Regions from separate parts of the Fictibacillus sp. NRS-1165 genome, predicted to be linked through region 3. Evidence: riboswitches for the same ligand, from Rfam matches in the RefSeq annotation. Region 3 holds a riboswitch; each other region holds the start of a gene.
What was found. Region 3 has a riboswitch for S-adenosylmethionine ahead of metK (methionine adenosyltransferase). Riboswitches for the same ligand answer to the same signal wherever they lie in the genome.

Region 1 (5,892 bases), on a different contig from region 3:
GTAGCTGCAATTCTTCTTTCACCTGTAATGATATCTTCGGCAATTACTTTACAGAAAATCTCCATCGAGCTTTTTCCTGTATAAGAGACGAAGGACTCAATACAAACGGAGTCGGTCTGGTGAATGGGGTGCAAGAAATCGATGGAATCGGTTGATGCTGTCACACATGTTTTCACACGGGCATGCCGGCGTGCCGATAAGGACGCAGCAGCGTCGAGTTTTTTCATCAGTACTCCGCCAAATAAAGTATTGTAGTTATTCAAGTCGCAGGATAAAACCTGATCTGTATTTATAATACGGCTTTCGCTTGTTTTTTTAGCTTCCAAAACAATCTTCCTTTCTTCATGTACATCTTGCTGTCACCGGGGATACTTTTTATGAGTTTCTCTCTTACAGGTACCAAGTGTACTCCTCCAGGAAAAGGAAGTACAATTGTAATTTTTTATCCTTTACATAGACAGAATCTATGTAAATGCTTTCACCTATACATAAAAAGTATGAACATTGAATAGGAAAAAGGCGGCTCCCTAAGGGGAACCGCCTTTCTTTTTTAACCCTCTGCTAATTGTTCCTTTGCATAGTTGAGCCACTCTTTTGCAGCAAAGGATAAGTATTGATCTTTATTCCAGATCAAGGCAAGGTGCCAGCTGATGGAAGGGTTGATGACTTTAATCGCAAGCACTTCCTCAGACAGATGCCGGCAGATGCTCTCAGGAAGAAGAGATACACCCAATTTACAGATGACCATTTCCTCGATAAACGACCACTGCGAGCTTTCGGATGTTATATGAGGACTGAACCCCGCCTGATTGCAGGAAGAGATGATGCGGTCATGAAGCACAAAATCCTTGTTGAACAGGATAAATGATTCGTTGCTGAGCTCCACAAGATTGATTTCCTCCTGGTCCGCCAGCGGGTGATCCGGGTGGATAATCAGCCGCAAATCCTCTTCCATAAATGCAAAATACTCAAACATGTCATTGTTTGTGGGCAATACGATCACCCCTATATCCAGCTGAAGGCTGGCGACTTCTTCCTCAATTTTCTTCGATCCATCCTCCACGAGTTCAAACGTGATGTGAGGGTATTTACCGTGAAAACTGCCGATCAATTTTGGAAAGAGACGAGGATCAAAGATGGGAGGAAGACCGATCCTGATATGCCCCTTTTTTAAGCCGACGAGGTTATCCAGCTCCATTTCCAGATTGTTGAACGCTTTATCGACGAGCTTCGCCTGCTCAAAAATGGTCCGTCCGGCATCCGTCAAGGTCAGTCCTTTTCGCGATCTGTCAAAGAGAACGACGCCAAGCTCGTCCTCCAGATTTTTGATCATTTTGCTGATGGTCGGCTGGGTTATGAAAAGAGCATCAGCTGCCCGGGTGAAGCTGTTATATTTGGCTACTTCAATAAAATACTGTAATTGTTTAATATCCACGATTGCACCTGCTTGCCGCTTGAACGGCGTTATTTTTATGTAGTTTATCACGATTGCTGGATAAAAACCAAAACAAGACAATTGTGCATATACTGTTTTATTGAAATCGAAAGGCGGGGACCACGAATGTACAGACAGCGGCAGGAAGTTGATATAAAAAGGGGAAATGTAATCGGCGACGGTGCGATTGATACGGTTTATCTCATGGCTGAAAAAACACCGCACAGTCCGTACTGGGTGAACATTGAAGCCGTCGTTCAGGACGGAAGAACGAACAGGTACACAAGGATTCCGCTCAAAGAAAATTCAGGATACAATCCTACCCTCTTTCTTGGCGATTTTACAGGGGATAAGGTAGAAGACATCATGGTGGTCATGGATACGGGAGGCAGCGGCGGGATGATCAACGCCTATATCTTCGCCTTCAGAAACGGACAATTCCGACCGCTATTTGACTCCGAGGTTTTCAATAACAGATACAAGTACAGTGTCTTTTACCTGAACCAATATAAAGCCCAGGTCAACAGCATTAATGTGCGCCAAACATTCATCATCGATCTAAGTACAAAAAACAAGGAATATCTATCGGAGATCTATAATGCGGATGGAACGTTAAAATCACCGATCCAGGGCTTTGTCTCTCCATTAGCCGGCCTTTACCCTGTTGATTTTGACCGAAATGGGGTCTATGAGCTGCTCGCTTACCAAAACATCGCCGGCCGATATAACGCCGACCGCCTCGGCTATGTGCAGACCACCATGAAGTGGAACGGCCGGGAGTTTGGTACGGAGGTGCAGAATGTGGCGATTTTTGGCGGGGATCAAATGGGCTAAGTGGCAAACCTCTCTTGCCGGAGAGGTTTTTTACAGTTAAGAAGATACACAAAGAACAATCCTGCTGCTTCCTCGGAATTCTATAAAAAATTATTGACTTTCCCCCTTCTGCCGATTAAAGTAATAACTATATTTTCAAAAAAATAAATATTCATTCTCTTATCAAGAGTGGCAGAGGGACTGGCCCTATGACGCCCAGCAACCGTTCCGTAATGGAATTGGTGCTAATTCCAGCAAAACAGCAGGCTGTTTTGAGAGATAAGAGAGGACGGAATCGGTATACATAAAAAAACGATGAAACCTCTCTTTTCCGGAGAGGTTTTTTTTTCGTGGACATGGGCTTGTTGCCTGTACAAAATCACCTTGAAGAGAGTAGGATACAAAAAATGGGGAGTTGGGGAAATGAAAAAATTCATTAAAAGCGCGGCTGTCTCAGTGGTCGCTTTATCACTTTTATTAACAGGGTGTTCATCCGGCAGCGATACGATTAACGCCCGAAAACATGAGAAGGTGTCGTTTGATAACGTGCCGAAGCGGTTTGCTAAAGGACAGGGAGCACGGATCAAGGTCATCCGCAAAATCGGTGGTGATGATCATACGGCACAGTTTTTAGCCGGCGCTAAAGCGGAAGGAGAGGCACTTGGTTTTACGGTTGATACCTATACAGCAAACGGTGATACCGCCAAGTTTCACGATGCGATCGCCCAGGCGGCCGAGGAGAATTACGATGGTTTCATCATCTCTCACGGTGACGATGCAGCTACCATTAACGACATTAAGAAGCTGCGGGAAAAAGGAAAGAGCGTCGTGACATTCGATTCCAATCCAGACCTCGCAAAAGTAGATGGTGTCACTCTGACTTCTCAAGATGATGAGGCTCTTGCCAAGCTTGCCCTTGATCAGCTCGTGAAAGAAAATAAAGGGAAAGCCAACATCGTGTACCTCTGGGTCGACGGGTTCCCGCCGATGGTGCGACGCAATGCCGTTTATAAAGAGACATTAAAGAACAACCCGGGAATCAAAGAAATCGAGCGCTTTGGAGTCGCTTCAGCGGATACATCAGTCCAGACGCAAAATGCGGTAACAGCGATGCTCAACAAACATAAAAAAGGCGAAATCGACGCGGTATTTGCCACCTGGGATGCCTTTGCGATCGGGGCCGCACGTGCGATTAAAGAAGCTGGACGCAACGAGATTAAAATCTATGGAATCGATGTCTCCAACGCAGACCTTCAAGAGATCCAGAAGAAGGACAGCCCTTGGAAATACACAGCAGCTGTTGATCCTAAGCTTATTGGAGCAGTGGATATGAGAATTCTTTCCAAAAAGCTTGCTGGAGAAAAAACCCCACCAACGTATGATCTGAAGGCTTCTTTGGTTTCACAAAAGGATCTTCAAAAGTCAAACGAAGGCGTGAACATGGTAAACCTGTCCAAGGAAATTAAAGGCTGGGGAAAATCCGAAGCGTTTGAAGAAGATTGGATGAAGACGCTGAAGGATCACTACCAAAAGTAACTTTAAGTAAATCAAGTATTAAATGATAACGCGCGCTCTCTTTCTAAGCTGAAGAGAGTGTTTGCTTTGAGGAAAGGGGAGAAGCGGATGGCTCTGTTGGAGATGAAGGATATAAGTATCGAGTTTCCGGGGGTAAAGGCTTTGAATCATGTGAGCTTTGCCAGTGAGACTGGACGGGTTCATGCGCTGATCGGGGCAAATGGGGCTGGAAAGTCGACTCTCATGAAGGTTCTGTCAGGGGCTTACAGCCATTATACGGGTGAGATTCATTTGGACGGAAGGAAAGCGGTCATCACTTCACCGAGGGATGCTTTGGAAGAGGGAATTCAAATCGTGCATCAAGAGGTAGATACCGCTCTGATCCCCTATTTAACGGTTGGAGAAAACATTTTGCTCCATGGTCTGGTCAACGAAATGGGCAGAAAGCAGCTGGTAGGTTGGAAACCGCTGCATAAGAAAGCCACGCGAATTTTAGAAGAGATGAACATCAGCGTTTCATCTAAAATGCTGGTCAGTGAACTGACTCTTGCACAAAAACAGATGGTGCTCATTGCCCGTGCCGTATCAGCACAATGCCGTTTTCTTATTTTGGATGAACCGACTGCACCGTTGAGCCACTCAGAAACGAACGAGCTGTTCCGTATCGTGCGAAACCTGAAGGCACAAAATGTAGGAATAATTTTCATTTCTCACCGTCTCCCTGAAATATTTGAGATCTGCGACGATATCACGGTGATGAGGAACGGTGAATTGGTCATAAAAGAAAACATCAGTGAGACGTCGATCCATCGGGTTATCGAGCAAATGCTCGGAAAGTCGCTGGATGAGCAGTTTCCTTTCTTAAACGGCAAAGTGGGTGAAATCGTTCTGGAGGTAAAAGGGCTTTCCGACGCCGAGAAGATCAAGGATTTGAACTTAACTGTCCGCGCCGGTGAAATTATCGGGATTGCGGGACTTGTAGGTGCAGGGAAAACAGAGCTGTGCAAAACGCTGTTCGGCTGTACGAAGATTACCGCTGGCGATGTTTTTCTCAATGGGCGGAAACTGAAGCTGAAAAATCCGCATCAGGCGGTAAGGCAGGGGATGGCTCTTGTTCCTGAAGAACGGAGAAAAGAGGGGATCCTGGTTGAGGAATCAGTAGCTGCCAATTTAACAGCTGCTAATCTTGGCCAATTCACCAAAGTGTTCAGCTTTCTGGACCGCCGGGCGGAAAAGCAAAAGGCTGTTGAAATCATTCAAACCTTGGGCATCAAGACACCGTCAGAAAAAACGAAGGTTCAAAATTTGTCCGGAGGGAATCAGCAAAAGATTGCGATCGGCAAATGGCTTATTGCGGACGCTGATGTGTATATATTCGATGAACCGACGAAGGGCGTGGATGTTGGCGCTAAGAAGGACATTTTTGAACTCATTTCGGCGCTGGCTAAACGGGGGAAAGCCATTCTTTACGCGTCCTCCGAGTTTCCGGAGATCCTGGGCATCACGAACCGCCTCTACGTGCTGTATGACGGACGCGCTGTTAAGGAGCTCGAAACCTCAGCAGCCACGGAAGAAGAGCTTTTATTCTATTCAACAGGAGGAAGGTAGATGGAGGTTTCTAAACCAGTAACAGCACAGTCTTCACCAAAAAAGAAATTTGAGCTGTTCGACTTTTTTTATAAATACGGAACGATCTTAACCATCCTTGTTCTCATTGGTGTGTTCACTGCGGCTAATCCTTCTTTTGTACAGGGACATAACCTTATGAACATTCTCCGTTCCATCTCTATTGTTACGATTATTGCGATCGGGATTACGATATCCCTTTCCGTCAACGGGTTTGACCTTTCTGTCGGGTCGGTGGCGTCTCTTTCCAATGCCATTGCGATCTCCATGTTTGTCTGGTTCTCACAGAACACGGCAACAGCGATCTTTTCAGCCCTTGCAGCCGCTTTGATTGTCGGCATCATTAACTCCGTGATGATTGTTAAAGTGAAAATTCCGGATATGCTGCTGACGCTTGCGACAATGTTCATCATTCAGGGTATTGCACTCACATACACGAAAGGGGCGACCATTTCGCAAAACATGGTCATGCCTGACGGAACATTTGCGACAGGAAAGATCAG
Region 2 (5,892 bases), on a different contig from region 3:
GTATAGGATAGGGAACAATGCACAATTGAAAAGCTAGCAAGCTAGCATGTATAATGAGATATATTCTAATGATCGCAGGTGAAGATATGCCTCAATCCAAAGCTTTTCGTTTCGGTTATGCTATTCTGCTTGTCTTTTTAATCATTTTGGCAGGAACAAAAATAAGTTTTGTGTTCCGTCCCTTTGTCGTGCTTGTTCAAACTTTGTTTTTCCCTTTTTTGCTTGCCGGTGTTCTCTATTATCTGTTCAGGCCGATCGTTACTTTTCTTCATGCAAGAAAAGTACCGAAAACATTGTCCATACTGCTGATTTATTTAGCAGCCATCGGACTGTTCGTTCTCTTGTTTTACTCCATCGGCCCTGTTCTTCAGCATCAGGTTAACAGCCTGATCAAGAATACACCGTTTCTTATTGATGCGATCCGTACAAAAGTGGCTGAACTGCAAAACAATGAATGGATCAGCCGTTTTCAGGAAAACAGCCAGTTCAGTATGAATGACCTCTCTGATAAGATTACGAAATACCTTTCAAAGAGTGCAGCTACAATCGGCACGAGCGTCACCAATTTTATTAGTGTAATCACAAGTATTATTATGGTTTTCGTTACGGTCCCTTTTATCTTGTACTACATGCTGAAGGAGGGAGAAAAAGCTCCTCGTATGGTGCTCCGTCTCCTGCAGCCGGCACAGAGAAAAAACGGCATTAAAATCCTTGCTGATATGGATATGGCATTAAGTTCATATATTCAAGGGCAGATTCTTGTCAGTGTATGTGTAGGAATTCTTCTCTATATCGGCTATCTGATCATAGGGATTGACTATTCCCTTCTGCTTACTGTGATTGCGATGTTTACGAATGTAATCCCTTTTCTCGGACCGATCATTGGTGTAATCCCCGCATTGATTGTTGCCGTGATTGATTCTCCATTTATGATTGTAAAAGTATTGATCGTTATGGTGATCGCTCAGCAGATCGAAGGCAACATCATTTCCCCTCAGGTGATGGGAAAGAAGCTGGATATTCACCCTCTTACCATCATATCGATCCTTCTCGTTGCAGGAAGCCTTGGTGGATTGCTTGGATTGATACTCGCTGTTCCCGTTTATGCCGTGCTCAAGGTCATCGTTCTTCACACCTACAGCCTCATTAAGCTGCGCAGAGAGCAGTCGGGCGAACAGCAGCCAGAAGAAGATAAGATTATTTCATAAACAAATGACGTGCTGGTTCAGCACGTCATTTGTTTTGTTTTGCGGTTCTCCTGTATTTAAAAAAACTGCAGCATGGGAACATCCCTTGCTGCAGTTTGCTACCATTATTTAACTTGAGCTTCCTGTTTCTCGTAGATCGGCACCCAGCCTTCTTTTGATTTAAAGATACGTACGGCTACAACTTTGCGATCATTCATGAGCGTAAAGTAATGGCGATAATTTTCGGGAACAGAGATAAGATCCCCCGGCTCAAGCTCTACGTCAAAAAATCTGCCCTCTGGCCCTTCAATGGCAAAGATCCCATGCCCGCTTACAATGAACCGTACTTCGTCATCCGAGTGGTGGTGTTCAGCCAAAAAGTTTTTCAAAAGTTCATCAAGATTGGGTGTCTCCGGTGACAGCGCAATGATGTCTTCGGTGACGTATCCTCTTCTTTCTGATAGATCATCAATCTCTTTTCTGAAGACCTGGATAATTTCATCTTTCTCTTCATCACTTAGAGAGTAGTTTTCTTTCAGGTGAGAAGGAAGTTTTTCAATGTCCCACTTTTCGTAAATGACTCCCTGGCTTTCAAGGTATTGGCTGACCTTCTCAAGCTCTTCATATCTTTCATTGTTGTCATGAAAACGTAATTGTGCCATTTGGAATCCCCCTATGCTTAATCAATTTTTATAGAAGTGATGGTTGCCCATCGTGAAGCTTCTGCAGCGATTTCAATTTAATATGATAGGAAAATAGAAACTCTAATGCTTCCAGGTGTTTTTTCGCTTCAAATCCCGACCTTCCCCACACGGTGATGCCGTGGTTCCTGATAAGGACCGCTCTTGTATCAGGACCGATCACTGTTCCAAAGCATTCCGCCAAAGTTTTAAGATCGGCATAGTTCTCAATAATGGGAACCGTAATGGCACCGTCTTCTTCCCAAATGTTAAAGGCTTTTATCAGTTCCTGCCCCCTGAAGGTAATTTGACCTTCGTCTCCATACAGTTCTGAAATCACATTATTGTCTACTGTATGAACATGAAGACAGCAGCCCGCATCGGTCAGCTGGTAAACTTTTGCATGAAGACCGGTTTCTGCTGAGGCACGGAGATGCGTTGGATCAACCGCTATCCCTTCTGCATCTACCAAAAGAAAATCCTCATTCGTTCTTCTGCGTTTATCCTTGCCGCTTGCGGTAACTAAAAAATTCAACGGTTCATTGCTCACTTTTATGGACAAGTTTCCACTTGTTCCAGGAAACCAGTCCCTAAGCGCCAATTCATCCTTAATATCAGCCAGTTCTGTCCACAGTGCTTCAAGCGTACTCAAATTGTCACTTCCTTTTCCTCGAGAAACTCTATGATTTCATAAAAAGTAGAGAAGGGAATAAAGGGAATATGGTGTTGTTTACATTTCTCGATCAAATAATCCCTCGCAAACACTTTGTCCGCAATCTTGGCAGCTTGAAGATCTGTGATTGAATCCCCAACTACAATTTTTTCGTAGGTAGAGGAATCAAAGCCTCTCAGTATAGTAGGCTTACAGCAGCCGCAATCATTATTGCAGCCTGAATCACACGAGTGCGGCCAAAGGATCTGTATTTTCTCCCCTTGAAAACTGCTTCCGTTGCAATAAATCTGCTCTTTGTTAATGATTCCGTTGAGCATAGGGTATACGAAAAAATCAATGCCTCCGCTGACAATATATAAGGGAATGTTATTTTCCTTCGTATAAGCAACAAAGTCTTTAAATCCTTCACGCAGTTTTGCTGTAGAGAGAACATAGTCCGCGATCTCATTTTTCTTATTCGAAGGAATAAGGGAAAAGAGTTTACCCACTCCTTCGCGAATGGAGATCTCCTGTTTAAGAATTTGATCTTTTGTATATTCCCAGCCCCTAGGAGCAAAATTTTTCATAATATCGATGATGTTATCTTTTTCTGTGATGGTACCATCAAAATCACAAAATATTATTTTCCTCTTGCTCATGCTTTTACCAGCCTGCCCCATAGGTCCAGCGCCTGCTTTAACGGTTTGCTTTCCTGGCTGATCTGCTCAAGCGATTTGTTCAGAAGCAACCCATTGATGGCATCACGGAAAGCTCTTCCGCCTTCCACTGCTCCGCCAGGATGCCCGTGCACCCCGCCTCCAGCGTTAATGATGCATTCAACTCCAAAATCCTGCAATAAAAGAGGTGTTAAACCCGGATGAATTCCGGCTGAAGGGACAGGAAATGCGCCTTTCAGGTGAGGTTCTTTCTCTGTCAGCTCACCTGCAATGCCGATTGCATCTTCTTTGCGAAGAGCAACACTGCCATATGGTGAAGGGAACAAGACAAGATCCGCACCCGCTAGTCGGAGCAGTTTGCCGAGAAGCAGCCGGTTGGAGATCCCATAAAATTCTGATGGAGTAATCGCCCCAGATACAGCAGGATGAGCCATGATCGGAAGGCTGATGTCAGGATCTTCAGCCAGGCTTTGCAAAACATCAAGCCCGTAGGCGAATACGTTAAAGAGCAATGCACTTGCCCCAAGCTCCACCGCTTTTTTCGCCTTATCTTTCAGGTCATACGTTCGGCCAGTCAGATTTACGGCATAAAGTGTTTTATGTCCTGTCACTTGTTCTGTCTCCATTAATACCGCTTTAGCTGCTTTAATTCTTTCTTCAAAAGGGGTCAAGGGATTATCAAAAAGAATTTCATCATCCTTGACAAGATCTACTCCACCCAGTGCCTGTTCTCTTAACTGGTTCTTAAAATATTGGAGATCTCTCCCGATGACCCCCTTGAAAATACTCATAAGAAGAGGTCTTTCAAATACACCAAGCTGATTACGGACCCCTTCAATTCCAAAAGCCGGTCCGGGAAAAGCTGAAGCGAGCTGCCCGGAAAAATCCAGGTCGATCAGCTTTACTTCTCCATCCAGTGACAGTTTTCCAAAAACGGTAGTCAATATTGCGGGTAAGTCTGGTGTGAAGTTAGCCGCAGGATAGGCAATTTTAAGAAGCGCCTGTTTTCTGGGAGCGCCAAAATATTGATTGACCCTTTCATCCTCGGGCAATTCCGTAATTTCCACTACGTGTCCTTTATGGTTTCGCAGCTGCTCCTTTTGCAATTCTGGCAGATCCGTCCAAGAACCTACGGTTAATCCCAGTGCAATGCCTTCCGCTTTTTTCTCAAAGTTGCCTTTTGGATCATGAACCAGATAGGTTGCTGTTATTGTCGCCATGCTGAAATCCCTCCGAAAGCATAGATTTATTCCAATAAAAAACCTCTTCCCGAGGGAAGAGGCATAATATACACAAAGATACCGCTTCCTCTCATCTGCCAGCTGACGCTGCAAGAATTAGCACCGTTTTTATCCTAAAGGATAAGCCGGTTGCCGGGTTTCATCGGGCCAGTCCCTCCACCTGCTCTTGATAAGAGAAAATACAATTGTTTGAAAGTTAGAATTACTTGTGATTATGACAGGTAACAAAAAATCTGTCAATCTCTTAAAAAAGGAATCTCTCAAAATAATTTAAGCTTTGCGATCCTGTCCACAGCTTCTTTTAACCTGTTCTCATCCGTTAAGAGCCCTGCACGCACATAGCCATCGCCTTCTTTTCCAAAGCCGATTCCTGGTGCAACAACGACATGCGCATGCTCGAGAAGATAATCTGCAAAACTTTCAGATGTAAATCCTGAAGGTACAGGCAGCCAACAAAAGAAAGATCCTTTAGGGGCAGTCACATCCCAGCCAATCTTCTTCAATCCTGAAATAAACACATCGCGCCGATTCTCGTACATATCGACCAGGTGCTCAACGCAATCCTGCGGCCCTAGGAGTGCTTTTGCTGCAGCGTTCTGTACAGCCGGAAAAAGGCTGACATAGAAGTGATCCTGAAGGAGATTAATGCTTTCAATCACACTTTCGTTCCCGATGGCAAAACCAACTCTCCAGCCAGCCATGTTATAAGTCTTGCTCATCGTATAAATTTCAATCCCCTGTTCTTTTGCCCCAGGAACCTGAAGAAAACTCACCGGTCTATCACCGTCAAATGCAATCGCTCCATAGGCAAAGTCATGGACAACAAGGATATCATGCTGTTGTGCAAATGCCAATGTTTCTTCAAAGAAAGGAATGGTTGCCACCCCGGCCGTTGGGTTATTAGGATAGTTCAAGAACATAAGCTTTGCCCGTTCTGCATCCTCTTTAGACACTTCAGAGTAATCCGGCAGGAAATCATTTTCTGCTCTTAGAGGCATCATGCACATCTCAGCTTCCGCCATGGCAAGTCCAGACCAGTAATCGGGGTAACCAGGGTCTGGAACAAGGGCCAAGTCACCTTTATTTAAAATGCATTGGGAGATTTCCACCAAGCCTGCCTTTCCCCCGAATAAGACAGCTACTTCTTTTAAAGGATCAAGGCCAACGCCAAACTCTCTTTTGTAATATTGAGCAACCGCTTCTTTTAAAAAATCATAACCTCTAAAGGGAGAATACTTATGATATTGCGTATTAAGGGCAGCCTCTTGCAAAGCAGCCACGATATGCGGAGGCGTTGGCTGGTCGGGGTTCCCCTGGCCAAGGTTGATGATATCATGCCCCTGAGCAGCTACAGCGGTTACCTTCCCAACCAGCTTTGCAAAAAATTGTTCAGGCAGACGAGTTAAAGCCTCTGCTTGCTGGAATTGTTTCACAGTTACACATCCTGTCTTTCGT
Region 3 (5,892 bases):
GCTTCATATCTTTATGTGGGTTAATTCCGTGCTTCTTCAAACTGTACTCACCGGCCATCTGAGGCATTCCGCCTTTCCTTTGGCCGAGGAATGTACTGCCTTTCAACTGATCCCAGGAAAAATATTTTGGCTTTTTCCTTGCCACCAGGAACGTTCCGTCTGTCTGGGTCAGCTGTGCAAAATTGATGACCGGGTCACTGCTGCCCTGGGCATCAACGTAAATGGAAGTTTCAGAACCTACTAGGGCGATATCCGCTCCATTTGACAGCAGGGCCGTCATCGTTTTGTCGCCGCCCCACGTCGTTTTTAGATCGATATCAATGCCTTCATCTTTAAAGAACCCCTTTTCGATGGCAACATATTGGGGAGCATAGAAAATCGAGCGGGTAACCTCCGCAATCCTCACTTTGTCCCGTTTTTGTTCTTCGGAGTTATCAGACGAGCATGCCGAAAATAGAAGACATGTGGCAACAAGCAGTGTGAAACAGAGCATGAAATGGGCTTTTATCCGTTTCAAGGGTGGGCCTCCTTTTTGTTCGAATGAAGTTTTGCTTTTCATGTAATACTTTATGTGAGTTGAAAAATTGTGTGTTAGCCTATTAGAAAAAAGGAGAGATACGTATTGTTAGGAAGCAGCCTGATCACTCATGCACAAAGATTTCCTTCACCGCATCCACAGATTACGTTATTCAAAGTTTCCTATAAAAGTGAAGGATTAACGATAAAAGGGCTGTTAGCTATTCCAGAGCACCAGCGTCCGCTTCCGGGATTTTTATATTTGCGCGGGGGGATAAAAAAAGTGGGGATGGTCCGGATTCCCAGGATCATCCAGCTTGCTTCGCAGGGGTTTGTGGTGATGGCTCCTTTTTATCGCGGAAATGAAGGCGGGGAGGGGCGTGAAGATTTTTGCGGAGCAGACCGTTACGATGCGTTTCACGCGTTTGAGATGCTCCGATCACTTCCTTCAGTTAATCGGGAGCAATTACATATCTTTGGGTTTTCCAGAGGTGGTCCGATGGCGTTTTTCACGGCGCTTAGATTTCCTGAAGCTCGTTCTGTTGTCATTTGGGGCGGCGTTTCTGACATGGCTCTTACCTATGAGGAACGAGTAGACCTGAGAAAGATGATGAAAAGGGTCATAGGCGGCACTCCCGCTAAAAATCCGGAGGCCTACAGGTTGCGCTCACCTGTATACTTTTGTGAGGGACTTGACGTCCCCCTTTTATTGATCCACGGGTGCCGGGATGAAAATGTGAGTCTTCAGCACTCCTTAATGCTCAAAGAATGCCTGGAGCCAAATAAAAGAGTAGAAACATGGTTCTATCCGCAATATACACATCATTTTCCGCCGCAAGAAAATCGAAAGATCACGTTTGCCTTTTGCGAATGGATGAAAACGCAAAACGGAGAAAAGCCGGATCTGTCACCCTTGTAACAAGTCCGGCTTTTGTACATTGAGCATCATTTTTAATGTGGATTCAAAAAGATCCATCTGTTTCCCTGTACGCATGAGGTCATGCGTCACACTAATCGCGGAAATGGCGGCCCCATCCAGAAAGTTGATCATAAACCCGGGGCCATCGGTTTAAACTCTCCACGGTCCACACCCTTTTGAATAAGAGCGTTAAAAATACGGGCTGCACTCTCGTACCGTTTCGCAACGTACTCCCTGTTTTTTCGGTCGGCGCCAATGCGTGATCCCGTATTCAACGATTGCCGCACTAAGGAGATTTTCCTTTAAAAAAAGGTGCCAGGCACCGGCTTTTGACATGTGTCAAAAACGGGTGCCTGGCACCTGATATTTACGCTTTTCTTTTTAGACAAGCGGCCCTGCACTCTTAATTTCTGCAGGAGCATGGTTGAACTTCGAAAAGTTTTCTTTGAATTTGTTCGCAAGCTCTTTTGCTTTACGGTCGTAATCTTCCTGGTTCTCCCAAGTCCTTTTAGGCTGAAGTACTTGATCAGGAACACCAGGGCAATGTACGGGTGTATGAAGTCCGAAAATAGGGTCTGTTACCGTTTCAACTGATTTTAATTCTCCTTGAAGAGCGGCCTGAACCATAGCTCTTGTGTAAGAAAGGTTCATCCGTTTGCCTACGCCGTATTCTCCGCCAGACCATCCGGTATTCACCAGGTAGACTTCAACTTCATGATGGTCGATTTTTTCTCCTAGCATTTCGGCGTAAACGGTTGCTTCCAATGGAAGGAACGGTGCGCCGAAGCAGGTTGAGAAGGTGGCTTGAGGAGATGTGATTCCTCGTTCAGTTCCGGCAAGTTTACTCGTATAGCCGGAAAGGAAATGGTACATAGCCTGCTCTTTTGTCAGTTTACTGATTGGAGGCAAAACGCCGAAAGCATCCGCTGTCAAAAAGATAATCGTGTTAGGGTGGCCAGCAACACTAGGCTGAATAATATTCGGAATCGCCTGAATCGGATAGGCAGCTCTTGTATTTTCTGTCAGCGCGCCATCGTCATAATCGCCTACACGTGTTTCATAATCAAGGACGACATTCTCGAGAACGCTTCCAAATCGGATGGCATTCCAGATCTGCGGTTCTTTTTCTTCAGAAAGGTTGATGCACTTTGCATAGCAGCCGCCTTCAATATTAAACACACCTGTATTCGCCCAGCCATGTTCGTCATCACCGATCAAGGAACGATGAGGATCTGCGGACAGCGTGGTTTTACCCGTACCGGATAATCCGAAGAACAGCGCAACATCGCCCTCCTGTCCTACGTTTGCGGAGCAGTGCATAGAAAGGATCCCTTTTTCAGGAAGAACGTAGTTCATCACAGAGAAAATGGACTTTTTAATTTCTCCTGCATATTCCGTACCTCCGATCAATACAATACGCTTTTCAAATGATATAATAATGAAAGTTTCGGAATTGGTGCCGTCTACTGAAGGGTCGGCTTGAAATCCTGGTGCAGATATAACAGTGAATCCCGGTTCGATTTCTTTTAGCTCCTCAGCTGTCGGACGGATAAACATTTGGTGCGCAAACAGGTTATGCCAAGCGAATTCATTGATGACCTGAATAGGCAGCCTGTATGCGTGGTCTGCACCCGCAAAACCTTTAAAGACAAATAATTCTTCTTTTTGTCCTAAGTAATGGAGTACTTTTTTATAGAGCTGTTCAAATTTTTCTTCGTTAAAAGGCTTATTGATTTTGCCCCAATTTATTTTATTTCGTGTGCTCGCTTCTTCCACGATGAATTTGTCTTCAGGAGAGCGTCCTGTATATTTTCCAGTAGTGGCTCTGAGAGCACCGGTCGAAGATAAAATTCCTTCATTGCGGAGCAGCGCTTTTTCAACTAACATAGGCACAGGGAGATTTTCTTGAGCAGCCGCACTGGATAGAATATCGTCTAAAGTCGTCGTTAAATCAACCGTATTCATGTTCGCAAAACCATCCTTTTAAGAAATATATTTATCATTATTATCGGAAGTAAATTTGTAAATAGTATAACACATTAAAACTAATAATGTATACTATTTTATTTAACAGTTTGTAAATTGGTTCATGAATCAGGCTCTTTGTTTAAAAAAAGCGTAATCCTACCAATATAATAGGAGAAACGTCAATTTAGCGGATCGGCAGAACCCGGCGGTTGCGGGAAATTGCTGCTTTTCAAGTTGACATGTTTGTCGAACTGCGCTATTATATTTCGGGAACGGCTACTCTTATTCCGAGTAGGTGGAGGGACAGGCCCTATGAAACCCAGCAACCGACACTTCATCACCTAACAAGCGAAGTGAAAAGGTGCTAACCTGCAAGGTGAAAAAAACCTTGAAAAATAAGAGGTGAAGGCGTAGTCATAAGACCTTTTCCCTCGTGTTATTTTTTGGTCAGGGAAAGGCTTTTTTTATGTCTTAAAATGGTTTGAAGAAATTATTAATAAAAAGAAGTATCACATATAGGAATGAGTACCGTATCTTATTAAAATTTGCTCTATTCTAGCGGTAGAGAAGGAGGATATCTCAATTGTCTAAAAGTCGTCGTCTTTTTACATCTGAATCTGTTACGGAAGGACATCCAGATAAAATTTGTGACCAAATTTCCGATGCCATCCTTGATGAAATACTGGCTAACGATCCGAATGCCCGTGTAGCTTGTGAAACATCCGTAACGACAGGCCTTGTGCTTGTTGCTGGTGAAATCACCACATCTACTTATGTTGATATTCCGAAAGTCGTTCGCGAAACGATCAAAGAAATCGGCTATGACCGCGCAAAATACGGTTTTGATTCTGAAACATGCGCCGTTCTAACATCAATTGATGAACAGTCAGCTGATATCGCGATGGGTGTTGACCAAGCGCTTGAAGCTAGGGAAGGTTCGATGACTGATGAAGAAATCGAAGCGATCGGTGCTGGTGACCAAGGTCTAATGTTCGGTTATGCGAATAATGAAACACCTGAACTTATGCCGCTTCCGATTTCTTTGGCACACCGTCTGTCCCGCCGATTGGCTGAAGTGCGTAAAACAGAAGAGGTACCTTACCTTCGTCCGGATGGTAAAACGCAAGTAACAGTGGAATATGATGAGAATGACAAACCGGTTCGAATCGATACGATCGTTATCTCAACTCAGCACCACCCTGAAATTACACTTGAGCAAATTCAAGCAGACATTAAAGAACAAGTCATCAAGCCTGTTGTACCATCAGAATTTATCGACGAAAACACAAAATACTTCATCAATCCGACAGGCCGTTTCGTTATCGGCGGTCCACAAGGGGACGCGGGATTGACTGGACGTAAGATCATTGTTGATACGTACGGCGGATATGCTCGCCACGGCGGCGGAGCATTCTCCGGTAAAGATGCAACTAAAGTTGACCGTTCTGCGGCTTACGCTGCCCGTTATGTAGCGAAGAACATCGTTGCCTCAGGCCTCGCTGACAAAGTTGAAGTACAGCTTGCCTACGCGATCGGCGTTGCACAGCCTGTATCCATTGCGGTTAACACATTTGAAACTGGAAAAGTTTCTGAAGAAGTACTCGTTGATCTTGTTCGCAAAAACTTTGATCTTCGTCCTGCTGGAATCATCAAAATGCTCGACCTTCGCCGTCCGATCTACAAACAGACAGCGGCTTACGGACACTTCGGCCGTACAGATGTTGAGCTTCCTTGGGAAAAAACGGACAAAGCCGCAGCACTTAAAGAACAAGCTAAGGCATAATCACATGAAAAAGCCGGCCGCAGGGCCGGTTTTTTTACGTATTAAATTATGTGCCAGGCACCTTTACATTATATCTGGAGGTTTATGCTCGAAGGGTTTCATGAATACAGGAAGCTTGAAGATTGCAGGTGGTGTGATGCTTGGATTGAGATCGGGCCTGATTTCTTTCACAATCATCAAACGGTTTTCCTGTGGTGCTTTTTTCATGTAACCCCTCCTAATTTTTATAAAAAGTAAGGAACGAGATAAACATTAAACAAGAACACGGAAAAAATTCCTGAACTGATCCCAAGGATCATTCCAGCGAGTACATCTGTTGGATAATGAAGGCCAAGGTACATACGCGACATGCCAACTGATAATCCGAGCGGAAGCAGAATGGCGAGCAATCCGGGGTGGATAAAGGCGAGCGGGACGATGACCGAAAAAATTGCGGTCGTATGCCCTGAAGGGAAGGAGTGGTCCTTCAGTGGATTGCTGAAGGTCTTAGTACCCGGAATCATTAAATAAGGACGTTTCCGCGGGTAGCATTTCTTGGAGATCGCCACCGGAATGTGGCTGAGAACAAGAGACAGAACTCCTGCTGCAGCAAATTTCTTGAGATCGGCAGGAACAGAAAGCAGGAGAAGCAGTGTAGTTAGAATCGTGCATGTCGCTCCGCCAAGATGTGTGATCACATTGAAATACTTGTCCAGCAAACGGTGCT

Region 1: it holds a riboswitch for S-adenosylmethionine, as region 3 does, so the genes downstream of both, ABHN01_RS04950 (sugar ABC transporter substrate-binding protein) here and metK (methionine adenosyltransferase) in region 3, are expected to answer to the same signal.
Region 2: it holds a riboswitch for S-adenosylmethionine, as region 3 does, so the genes downstream of both, mtnW (2,3-diketo-5-methylthiopentyl-1-phosphate enolase) here and metK (methionine adenosyltransferase) in region 3, are expected to answer to the same signal.

What each region holds. Positions count from the first base shown of each region.
Region 1 is NZ_JBDPNU010000013.1:16,636-22,527, reverse strand. Features, by position in the region: gene ABHN01_RS04965 (acyl-CoA thioesterase) at 1-326, opposite strand, end outside; gene cidR (cidABC operon transcriptional activator CidR) at 551-1,435, opposite strand; gene ABHN01_RS04955 (hypothetical protein) at 1,496-2,269, shown strand; SAM riboswitch class I at 2,426-2,534, shown strand; gene ABHN01_RS04950 (sugar ABC transporter substrate-binding protein) at 2,672-3,784, shown strand; gene ABHN01_RS04945 (sugar ABC transporter ATP-binding protein) at 3,872-5,371, shown strand; gene ABHN01_RS04940 (ABC transporter permease) at 5,372-5,892, shown strand, end outside.
Region 2 is NZ_JBDPNU010000004.1:131,262-137,153, reverse strand. Features, by position in the region: gene ABHN01_RS01910 (AI-2E family transporter) at 69-1,208, shown strand; gene ABHN01_RS01905 (1,2-dihydroxy-3-keto-5-methylthiopentene dioxygenase) at 1,313-1,849, opposite strand; gene ABHN01_RS01900 (methylthioribulose 1-phosphate dehydratase) at 1,878-2,519, opposite strand; gene ABHN01_RS01895 (2-hydroxy-3-keto-5-methylthiopentenyl-1-phosphate phosphatase) at 2,516-3,178, opposite strand; gene mtnW (2,3-diketo-5-methylthiopentyl-1-phosphate enolase) at 3,175-4,416, opposite strand; SAM riboswitch class I at 4,505-4,613, opposite strand; gene ABHN01_RS01885 (pyridoxal phosphate-dependent aminotransferase) at 4,698-5,870, opposite strand.
Region 3 is NZ_JBDPNU010000056.1:4,313-10,204, forward strand. Features, by position in the region: gene ABHN01_RS21340 (ABC transporter substrate-binding protein) at 1-517, opposite strand, end outside; gene ABHN01_RS21345 (alpha/beta hydrolase family protein) at 638-1,435, shown strand; gene ABHN01_RS21350 (hypothetical protein) at 1,564-1,722, opposite strand; gene pckA (phosphoenolpyruvate carboxykinase (ATP)) at 1,817-3,400, opposite strand; SAM riboswitch class I at 3,683-3,805, shown strand; gene metK (methionine adenosyltransferase) at 3,987-5,186, shown strand; gene ABHN01_RS21365 (hypothetical protein) at 5,250-5,393, opposite strand; gene ABHN01_RS21370 (phosphatase PAP2 family protein) at 5,411-5,892, opposite strand, start outside.